Regions from separate parts of the Streptomyces sp. NPDC093097 genome, predicted to be linked through region 2. Evidence: predicted binding sites of a transcription regulator. Region 2 holds the regulator's gene; the other holds the start of a gene.
The links. Region 2 encodes HrcA, which represses chaperone genes, less so after heat shock. Its sites were predicted from a motif close to TTNGCACTCNGNNNNNCNGAGTGCNAA; they were not measured.

Region 1 (5,451 bases), on a different contig from region 2:
CACGTACCGCATCCAACGACCGTCCCAGCGGCCCGCCCAGCGTCGCCGCCTGCGCGCCGAGCGCCCCAACTCCGTGGCCAGCAGGGCGTACCACACGCCCACCAGCACCAGATGGGCACGCTGCGGGACACCGTGCCAGCCGGGGTGGCCGACGAGCGGGCCGACGGTGAGGATCGCGGCGGGCATCGCCATGGCCAGGACGCGCGGCCCCCAGCGGCGGACCAGCGGCATCGGCGGGCGCTGGACGACGGCGGCGCGGCTCAGGGACGCCATCGAGGCGAAGAGGAAGAAGTGGGCGAAGGCACTGGTGGCGGTGTGCCAGGGGTGGACGGCCTCGCAGCCGGACTCCACCGAGGGGGCGCAGGCCATGGGGAGGAGGACGTCGGCCAGTGAGGAGAGGCCGAGGCCGGCCAACGAGAGCCAACCCGCGCGGGCCCAACGGCCGTGGCCCATGGGCGTACTGCGGGCGAGCAGGGCGCCGGTGATGACCAGGAGGGCGCAGCCGCTCTCCAGACCGCTGAAGAGGACGCGGAACGGCTGGTCGGCGGCGTAGAGCTCGCTGACGTAGGAGTGCCGGGGATCGAGGCCGGTGGGGAGCGCGAACTCCAGCAGCCACCAGTTGTAGAGCAGGGCGGCGGCACCGAAGAGGCCGGCCGCGGCGGCCTCCCGGCCGGCGTAGCGGGTGGTGGGCGCGACCACGGGCTCGTAGACGGTGCGGGCACCGGTCCGTGTGGGGTTCGGGACGTTCGGCACGGGCGGGTCCTGTTCCGGGTGGGGGCGGGGGCCTGGGGCCTGTCCGATGGGACCTGTGCGGGCCCGCGCAGCCCCATCGGACAGGGCCCAGTGCGAAGGGTCTCCCCGGTGGGGCCCGCTCCGTTGGCGCGCCGGTCGGAGGCACGCCGAGCCGCCACCCGTCAGGCCGAACCCGTCCCCTGATGCCCATGCCCTGATCGCATGGCCCGGCCCTCGCCGCCGTGCCCTTCCGTGCGCTCCCGTCGCGCCTCTCCCCTGCTCCGCCGTCGCCACCCCGGGGGCAGGAAAAACGCCGCCGGGGCGGCACCCCCTGTGAGAGGGGTGCCGCCCCGGCGAACGGAACAGAACTCGATCAACCAGAGGTCGATCAGAAGTCCATGTCACCGCCCGGCATGCCGCCCGGAGCGGCCGCGGCGGCCTTCTCCGGCTTGTCGGCGATGACGGCCTCGGTGGTGAGGAACAGCGCCGCGATGGAGGCGGCGTTCTGCAGCGCGGAGCGCGTGACCTTGGCCGGGTCGATGATGCCCTCGGCGATCATGTCGACGTACTCGCCGGACGCGGCGTTCAGACCGTGACCGGGGGTCAGGTTGCGCACCTTCTCCACGATGACGCCACCCTCGAGGCCGGCGTTCACGGAGATCTGCTTGAGCGGGGCCTCCAGGGCCAGCTTCACGGCGGCGGCACCGGTGGCCTCGTCGCCGTCCAGCTCCAGCTTCTCGAAGACCGAGGAAGCCTGCAGCAGGGCCACGCCACCACCGGCGACGATGCCCTCCTCGACGGCCGCCTTCGCGTTGCGAACGGCGTCCTCGATGCGGTGCTTGCGCTCCTTGAGCTCGACCTCGGTCGCGGCACCGGCCTTGATGACGGCCACGCCGCCGGCCAGCTTCGCGAGGCGCTCCTGGAGCTTCTCGCGGTCGTAGTCCGAGTCGCTGTTCTCGATCTCGGCGCGGATCTGGTTGACCCGGCCCTGGACCTGCTCGCTGTCGCCGGCACCGTCGACGATGGTGGTCTCGTCCTTGGTGATGACGACCTTGCGGGCGCGGCCGAGCAGGTCGAGACCGGCGTTCTCCAGCTTGAGGCCGACCTCCTCGGAGATGACGGTGCCACCGGTGAGGATGGCGATGTCGCCGAGCATGGCCTTGCGGCGGTCACCGAAGCCGGGGGCCTTGACCGCGACGGACTTGAAGGTGCCGCGGATCTTGTTGACGACCAGGGTCGACAGGGCCTCGCCCTCGACGTCCTCGGCGATGATCAGCAGCGGCTTGCCGGACTGCATGACCTTCTCCAGGAGAGGCAGCAGGTCCTTCACGTTGCCGATCTTGGAGTTGACGATGAGGATGTACGGGTCCTCGAGCGCCGCCTCCATGCGCTCCATGTCGGTCGCGAAGTACGCCGAGATGTAGCCCTTGTCGAAGCGCATACCCTCGGTGAGCTCCAGCTCCAGACCGAAGGTCTGGGACTCCTCGACGGTGATGACGCCTTCCTTGCCGACCTTGTCCATGGCCTCGGCGATCAGCTCGCCGATCTGCGGGTCGGCGGCGGAGATGGACGCGGTGGAGGCGATCTGCTCCTTGGTCTCGATCTCCTTGGCCTGGTCCAGCAGCGCACCGGAGACGGCCTCGACGGCCTTCTCGATGCCGCGCTTGAGGGCCATCGGGTTGGCGCCGGCGGCGACGTTGCGCAGCCCCTCGCGGACCAGCGCCTGGGCCAGGACGGTCGCGGTCGTCGTGCCGTCACCGGCGACGTCGTCCGTCTTCTTCGCGACCTCCTTGACCAGCTCGGCGCCGATCTTCTCGTACGGGTCCTCCAGCTCGATCTCCTTGGCGATGGACACACCATCGTTGGTGATCGTGGGGGCGCCCCACTTCTTCTCAAGGACGACGTTGCGGCCCTTGGGGCCGAGGGTGACCTTGACGGCGTCGGCGAGCTGGTTCATACCGCGCTCAAGGCCGCGCCGCGCCTCCTCGTCGAACGCGATGATCTTGGCCATGTGAAGTGGTCCCTCCGGACTGGGGCTGGAAAACTCGGACCGCGCTGGCGCCCGCGACGGACGGCCTGCCTGCCCGGTGGTTCCTTGCCCCACCTGGCATGCGGGCCTCACCGACCCGGTCCATTCAGCACTCTCACGGGGAGAGTGCTAACGCAATGATTAGCACTCGCACCCACCGAGTGCAAGCGCCTGACGGGCGGGACCGTCACCTCTCCTCGCACGCGCCCGCGCGTGGACGCGCGTGGACGCGCGGGGCGCGCACGCGACGCAGGCCCGGCACCTGCGGGAACCCGCACCACCCCGCACCTCGGCACTTTCGCGCGGGCGCGGGCGAACGGAGGTCCACCGGAGGGGCCTGGGAACAGCAGAAGGCCCGCAACCCCGTACTGGGGATGCGGGCCTTCTTCCAACGATGCAGTCGGCCGCCGCCTCAGGCGGTGACCCGGACCATGTCCGCCTGTGGCCCCTTCTGGCCCTGCGAGATCTCGAACTCGACCCGCTGACCCTCCTCCAGGGTGCGGTACCCGTCCATCTGGATCGCGCTGTAGTGGACGAAAACATCCGCACCACCGTCGACCGCGATGAAGCCGTACCCCTTCTCCGCGTTGAACCACTTGACGGTGCCCTGAGCCATGCCTAACTCCCCTATTACTGGCCCTTGCGCAGGACCGCACTCCGCGGACCCGGGTCAGACCTCACCCCCCGGAAATGGTCCGCGGGGTGTGCGCCGGAACGCGTCGACCGCCGCTGAATGTATCTGGACCGATGCCCAGCGCAACAGGTCAATCGGACGAGAATTCTGGCGGCGAAGAAACGGCCGCATACGCTCAAATGCCGTTATTCCAGGGCAAGTCGGGCCGGGAATAAGCCACACAAACGGCAAACCGCGCACACAACTTGCGCACAAGTCGCCCCGCTCTCATATGCGTTCGGCATGTACGCAGAGATAAACGGAGGGGGATCACCCCAATGGTATCGCCTTTCACAACACGGAATTGCCCCGTCCGTTTCATACGGGCGGGGCAATTTCCGGTCACCACCCCGGCAGAGTTGGCGCAAATTCGATCCGCGCACTCCACACCGGGCGGGCGCGCATTCAGCAGCCTCCGGCCACCGCCGGGATGATCGAGACGCCCGCACCCGAAGGCGTCGGGGTCTCCAGGCCCTGCTCGAAGCGGACGTCGTCGTCGTTGACGTAGACGTTGACGAAGCGGCGGAGCTTGCCGGCGTCGTCGAGCACCCGGGCGGCGATGCCCTGGTGGTTCCTCTCCAGGTCGGCGATCACCTCGGAGAGGTTCGTGCCCTCGGCCGGGACCTCGGCCTTGCCGCCGGTGTACGTGCGCAGGATGGTGGGGATGCGGACCGTGACGCTCATGTTGCTGCCTCCAGGGGCTACGGGGATGGGGGTCGGCAGGGGCAGGGACCGGCTCAACCCGCCAGGCCGGACGCGCGGAACGCGTCCAGGTCCGGCCGGATGGTGGCGGTGGGCCCGGAGGCGACGGCGTCGAGGGTCTTCAGGCCGTCGCCGGTGTTCAGCACCACCGTGGTCAACGACGGGTCCAGGACGCCGTTCTCGATCAGCTTCCTGGTCACGCCGACGGTCACCCCGCCCGCGGTCTCCGCGAAGATGCCCTCCGTACGGGCCAGCAGCTTGATGGCGTCCACGATCTGCGGATCGGTGACGTCCTCGACCGCGCCGCCGGTGCGCCGCGCGATGTCGAGCACATACGGGCCGTCGGCCGGGTTGCCGATCGCCAGCGACTTGGCGATGGTCTGCGGCTTCTGCGGTTTGACGACATCGTGCCCGGCCTTGAAGGCCGCGGAGACCGGCGAGCAGCCCTCGGCCTGGGCGCCGAAGATCCGGTACGGCCGGTCCTCGACCAGACCGAGGGCGATCAGCTCCTTCAGCCCCTTGTCGATCTTGGTGAGCTGGGAGCCGGAGGCGATCGGGATGACCAGCTGGTCCGGCAGCCGCCAGCCCAACTGCTCGCAGATCTCGTACGCCAGCGTCTTGGAGCCCTCGCCGTAGTAGGGGCGGAGGTTGACGTTGACGAAGCCCCAGCCCTCGCCCAGCGGGTCGCCGATGAGCTCGGAGCAGAAGCGGTTGACGTCGTCGTAGTTGCCCTCGATGGCGACCAGGTCGCCGCCGTAGACCGCGGCCATCACGACCTTGCCGGGCTCCAGGTCGTGCGGGATGAAGACGCAGGACTTCAGGCCCGCGCGGCGCGCCGCGGCGCCGACCGCGCCGGCGAGGTTGCCGGTCGAGGAGCAGGAGAGGGTGGTGAAGCCGAAGGCGCGGGCGGCCTCGACGGCGATCGCGACGACCCGGTCCTTGAAGGAGTGGGTGGGGTTGCCGGAGTCGTCCTTGACGTACAGGCCGCCGGTGACGCCCAGCTCGGCGGCGAGCCGGTCGGCCTTGACGAGCTTGGTGAGTCCGGGGTTGAGGTTGGGCTTGTCGGCCACGTCGGCGGGGACGGGCAGCAGCGGCGCATAGCGCCAGATGTTGGGGGGACCGGCCTCGATCCGCTTCTTCAGGTCCTCGGGGTCACCGGTCGGCAGGTCGTAGGCCACTTCGAGCGGTCCGAAACACTCCTGGCACGCGAAGATCGGGCCGAGCGGGAAGCGCTGCCCGCATTCGCGGCAGGAGAGTGCGACGGCGGGTCCGAGAGCGACAGCGGTGGGTTCCGTTGCTTGCACAGCCATGGGAG
Region 2 (5,451 bases):
CCGACGACCAGCACGTCCGCGTCCGTCACCGACGCGGCGATCCGGGACTCCTTGGAGCCGGGGACGAGATGGTCCACCAGGACGCCGAGGCGGGCGTCCGGACCGGGGGAGAACGCCTCGACGATCGCCGGGAGGTCGTCGACGCCCTCCAGGTACTCCACGACGACGCCCTCGATCCGCAGGTCGTCGCCCCAGACGCGCTCCACCAACTCGGCGTCGTGCCGGCCCTCCACATAGATGCGGCCGGCCCGGGCGACCCGGGCGCGGGCCCCGGGGACCGCGATCGAGCCGGAGGCGGTGCGCGCCGGACCGCTCGCCGCCGGCCGGGCCGGCGGCCGTACCAGGGTGACGGTCCGCCCCTCCAGGAGGAAGCCGCGCGGCGCCATCGGGAACACCCGGTGCTTGCCGAAGCGGTCTTCCAGGGTCACCGTCGCTCCCTCGGCGGTCTTCTCGCAGCGGATGACGGCACCGCAGTAGCCCGTCGCCACCTCCTCCACGACCAGCCCGGGATCGGCCGGCACCTCGGGCACCGGCTTCGGCTTCTTCCAGGGGGGAGTGAGGTCGGGGCTGTAGTGCCTGCTGTGCATGCGGGTCTGCTTCCCTACGGGTCGGCGGTTCGGCGGGATACGGGTCTACGGGGCACGGGCCACGGGACGGGCCCACAGGGCGCGGGCGGGCCGGGCCGCCCATGGGGACGGCGGCGGCCGGTGGTCAGGGCAACGGGCCGCGCCTCAGGGGGAGTTCGGCCCGAAGCGGGCGGCCAGGGCGTCGCGCTGGGCGCGGACGAAACCGGCGTCGACCACCGCGCCGTGGCCCGGTACATAAAGGGCGTCCTCGCCGCCCAGTGCCAGCAGCCGGTCCAGCGCGGCGGGCCACCGCCGGGGCAGCGCGTCCGGGCCGGCCTGCGGTTCGCCGGACTCCTCGACCAGGTCGCCGCAGAAGACGATCTCCCGTTCACCGGCCCGCCCGGGCACCAGGACGGCCAGGTCGTGGGCGGTGTGGCCGGGGCCGATGCCGGCCAGCAGCGCCGTCCGGTCCCCGAGGTCGACGGTCAGCCGGTCGTGCACCTCGTGGTGCGGGGCGACCAGCAGGTCCGCGGCCTCCTCGGCGGCGTCGGGGTCCACGCCGTGCCGGACCGCGTCGTGCCGCAGCACGTCCTTGCTCTGCCGGAGGAGTTCGCCCACCCCCGCCGCGCCGTACACCGTCACGCCGGCGAAGGCCGCGGTGCCCAGTACGTGGTCGAAGTGCGGGTGGGTGAGCGCGACATGTGTCACATCGCGGCCCAGCACCCCGCGGATCGTGCGGCGCAGCTCCGCCCCGGCGGCGAGGGTCGGCCCGGTGTCGACGAGCAACACCCCCTCGGAACCGGCGATCACGCCGATCGTCTCGTCCCAGCCGGGCATCCGGCGCCGGACGACCCCGGTGCCGAGCTGCTCCCAGCCGGCCTCTTCCCATGTGGTGCGCATGGCAGGACGCTAGCGCCCTCGCGATAGCGTTGCCCGGCGCCCGGCGGAAACGGCCGTTCCGCACAGTCCGCGGCGGTCCGGTTCCGCCGCATTTCGGGGTCCGGGCCAGGGTTCGCGCAAGGGATGTCCGGGGGATCGGCGGGGGAAGTCCCGGGGTCGGCCCGGGGTCGGATCCGGCGGCTGTGGGTAAGCCCTCAGTACGCCCGCCCTTGCCGCATCCGCGCTGCCCGGCCGTACACTGGCTCCGGGTCTGGCACTCGGGCCAGGTGAGTGCCAGGAAAGAGACGACGCGGCGGGACAAGCCGACTGGAGGTGGCGAAATGCTCAGTGAACGCAGGCTCGAGGTGCTGCGCGCCATCGTCCAGGACTACGTCGGGACGGAGGAGCCGGTCGGCTCCAAGGCCCTCACCGAGCGCCACAAGCTGGGCGTCTCCCCGGCCACCGTCCGCAACGACATGGCGGCCCTGGAAGAAGAGGGCTTCATCGCCCAGCCGCACACCAGCGCCGGGCGCATCCCGACCGACAAGGGCTACCGCCTCTTCGTCGACCGGCTGGCCGGCGTCAAGCCGCTGTCCGTCCCCGAGCGGCGGGCGATCCAGAATTTCCTGGACGGCGCCGTCGACCTGGACGACGTGGTGGGCCGCACGGTGCGGCTGCTGGCGCAGCTGACCCGGCAGGTGGCCGTGGTGCAGTACCCGTCCCTGACCAGATCCACGGTCCGGCACGTCGAGCTGCTGGCTCTGGCGCCGGCCCGGCTGATGCTGGTGCTGATCACCGACACCGGGCGGGTCGAGCAGCGGCTGATCGACTGTCAGACGCCGTTCGGCGAGACGTCTTTGGCGGACCTGCGGGCGCGGCTCAACAGCCGGGTCGTCGGCCGCCGTTTCACAGACGTCCCGCAGTTGGTGCAGGATCTTCCGGAATCCTTCGAACAGGACGACCGGGCCACCGTCTCGACAGTACTGTCGGTGCTGCTGGAGACTCTGGTGGAGGAGACCGAAGAGCGGCTGATGATCGGCGGTACCGCCAATCTGACGCGCTTCGGGCATGATTTCCCCCTGACCATCCGGCCGGTGCTGGAAGCCCTTGAGGAGCACGTGGTGCTGCTCAAGCTGCTCGGGGAGGCCAAGGACTCGGGCATGACCGTACGCATCGGGCATGAGAATGCCCACGAGGGTCTGACGTCCACCTCGGTCGTCACCGTCGGATACGGTTCGGGCGACGAGGCCGTCGCGAAATTGGGCGTGGTCGGACCGACCCGCATGGACTACCCCGGAACGATGGGAGCGGTACGCGCAGTGGCACGTTACGTCGGACAGATCCTCGCGGAGTCGTAAGTGGCCACGGATTACTACTCGGTCCTCGGCATCAGCCGTGACGCCTCGCAGGACCAGATCAAGAAGGCCTTCCGCCGGCTGGCGCGCGAGCTCCACCCGGACGTGAACCCGGACCCCAAGACCCAAGAGCGGTTCAAGGAGATCAACGCCGCTTACGAGGTCCTGTCGGACCCGCAGAAGAAGCAGGTCTACGACCTCGGCGGCGACCCCCTCTCGCAGTCCGGCGGAGCCGGCGGCGCGGGCGGCTTCGGCGCGGGCTTCGGGAACTTCTCCGACATCATGGACGCGTTCTTCGGCACGGCCTCGCAGCGCGGCCCGCGCTCGCGGACCCGCCGCGGCCAGGACGCGATGATCCGCCTCGACGTCGAGCTCGGCGAGTCCGCGTTCGGCACCACCAAGGAGATCCAGGTCGACACCGCCGTCGTCTGCACCACGTGCAGCGGCGAGGGTGCGGCGCCGGGCACCTCGGCGCAGACCTGCGACATGTGCCGCGGCCGCGGTGAGGTCTCGCAGGTCACCCGGTCCTTCCTCGGCCAGGTCATGACCTCCCGGCCCTGCCCCCAGTGCCAGGGCTTCGGCACGGTCGTCCCGACGCCGTGCCCCGAGTGCGCGGGCGACGGCCGGATCCGCTCCCGCCGCACCCTCACGGTCAAGATCCCGGCCGGTGTCGACAACGGCACCCGGATCCAACTGGCCGGCGAGGGCGAGGTGGGCCCCGGCGGCGGCCCCGCCGGCGACCTCTACGTCGAGATCCACGAGCTGCCCCACCCGGTGTTCCAGCGCCGCGGTGACGATCTGCACTGCACGGTCACCATCCCGATGACCGCGGCGGCGCTGGGCACCAAGTGCCCGTTGGAGACGCTCGACGGCATGGAGGAGGTCGACGTCCGGCCCGGCACCCAGTCCGGCCAGTCGATCCCGCTGCACGGCCGCGGCGTGACCCATCTGCGCGGCAACGGCCGGGGCGATCTGATCGTCCACGTCGAGGTGCAGACTCCCGGCAAGCTCGACCCCGAGCAGGAGGAGCTGCTGCGCCGACTGGCCAAGCTGCGTGGCGAGGAGCGCCCCCAGGGCCAGTTTCAGCCGGGGCAGCAGGGGTTGTTCTCGCGGTTGAAGGATGCGTTCAACGGGCGGTAGGCGTGGGGCCGGAGGCCCGGGCCGGCCCCCGGGCCGGCTCGGTCGGCCGGGGCCGCAAGGACGGTTCGCGTGCCTTGAGGACGCCTCCGGCGGGCGTTGGCCGTGACCGGCCGGGGCGGGGTCCGGGGGGTTTTCCGCGGCCGCCGCCCCGGTTCTGGGGAGGGCATCGGGCGTGACACGATGTGGGCATGCCCACCGCTCTCACCGATCTGTGCCGCCACCCCATCGTGCAGGCCCCGATGGCGGGCGGCGGCTCGGTACCCGAGTTGGCCGCCGCCGTCTGTGAGGCCGGCGGCCTCGGGTTCCTGGCCGCCGGTTACAAGACCGCCGACGGCATGTACCAGGAGATCAAGCGGCTGCGGGCGCTGACCGGCCGGCCCTTCGGCGTCAACGTCTTCCTGCCGCAGCCGCCGCTGGCCGACGCCGGCGCCGTCACGGTCTACCGCGAGCAGCTCGCCGGCGAGGCCACCTGGTACGAGACCGAGCTGGGCGAAACGGACGGTCCGATCGACGACGGCTACGAGGCCAAGCTGGCGATCCTCCGCGACGATCCGGTGCCGGTGGTCTCCTTCACCTTCGGCTGCCCCTCGCGGGCGGTCCTTGAGGCGTTCGCCAGGGTCGGTACGTACACCGTCGTGACGGTCACCACCGCCGCCGAGGCGCAGGCCGCGCAGGCGGCGGGCGCTGACGCGGTGTGTGTGCAGGGCGTGGAGGCGGGGGGCCACCAGGGCACCCACCGGGACGATCCGCACGCCGACGGCACCGGTGCCGGGCTGGGGCTGCTGGCGCTGCTCACGCAGGTGCGGGAGGCGGTGCGGATCCCGGTGATCGCGGCCGGCGGGCTGATGCGCGGCTCCCAGATCGCCGCGGTACTGGCCGCCGGCGCCGCGATGGCGCAGCTGGGCACCGCCTTCCTGATCACCCCGGAGTCCGGCGCCAACCCGCTGCACAAGCAGGCGCTGACCAACCCCCTGTTCACCCATACCGAGTTGACCCGGGCGTTCTCCGGGCGGCCGGCCCGCGGACTGGTGAATCGTTTCCTGCGGGAGCACGGCCCCTACGCCCCGGCCGCCTACCCCGCCGTGCACTACCTCACCTCCCCGGTCCGCAAGGCCGCAGCCAAGGCGGGCGACGCCCAGGGGCTGAACCTCTGGGCGGGGCAGGGGCACCGGCTGGCGCGGGAGCTGCCCGCCGGGCAGCTGGTGGAGCTGCTGGTGGCCGAACTCGACGCCGCCCGCGCCGCGTTGGCCGCGGGCGGTCCGGCCGGCGCGGGCTACGGCACGGGAGGTGCGGCATGACCGCGCCCGTCTTCCTCGTCGAGACGCTCACCGGTGTACGGGCCGGCGGCACGCTGACCCTGGACGGCCCCGAGGGCCGGCACGCGGTGTCGGTGCGGCGGCTCCGGGTCGGTGAGGAGGTCGTGCTCACGGACGGCACCGGGACCGGGGCCGAGGGCACCGTCGCCGCCGTCGAGGGCAAGGACCGGCTCACCGTCGCCGTCACCGCGCTGC

Region 1: the regulator HrcA is predicted to act here: its motif matches at 2,868-2,894, upstream of groL (chaperonin GroEL).

What each region holds. Positions count from the first base shown of each region.
Region 1 covers NZ_JBIVOW010000002.1:433,612-439,062, forward strand. The annotation lists gene ACIQE0_RS04840 (DUF998 domain-containing protein) at 1-753, opposite strand, end outside; gene groL (chaperonin GroEL) at 1,121-2,743, opposite strand; gene ACIQE0_RS04850 (cold-shock protein) at 3,174-3,377, opposite strand; gene ACIQE0_RS04855 (MoaD/ThiS family protein) at 3,840-4,118, opposite strand; gene thrC (threonine synthase) at 4,172-5,446, opposite strand.
Region 2 covers NZ_JBIVOW010000003.1:218,778-224,228, reverse strand. The annotation lists gene ACIQE0_RS06440 (DUF3097 domain-containing protein) at 1-587, opposite strand, end outside; gene ACIQE0_RS06435 (MBL fold metallo-hydrolase) at 732-1,466, opposite strand; gene hrcA (heat-inducible transcriptional repressor HrcA) at 1,787-2,803, shown strand; gene dnaJ (molecular chaperone DnaJ) at 2,804-3,940, shown strand; gene ACIQE0_RS06420 (nitronate monooxygenase) at 4,129-5,238, shown strand; gene ACIQE0_RS06415 (16S rRNA (uracil(1498)-N(3))-methyltransferase) at 5,235-5,451, shown strand, end outside.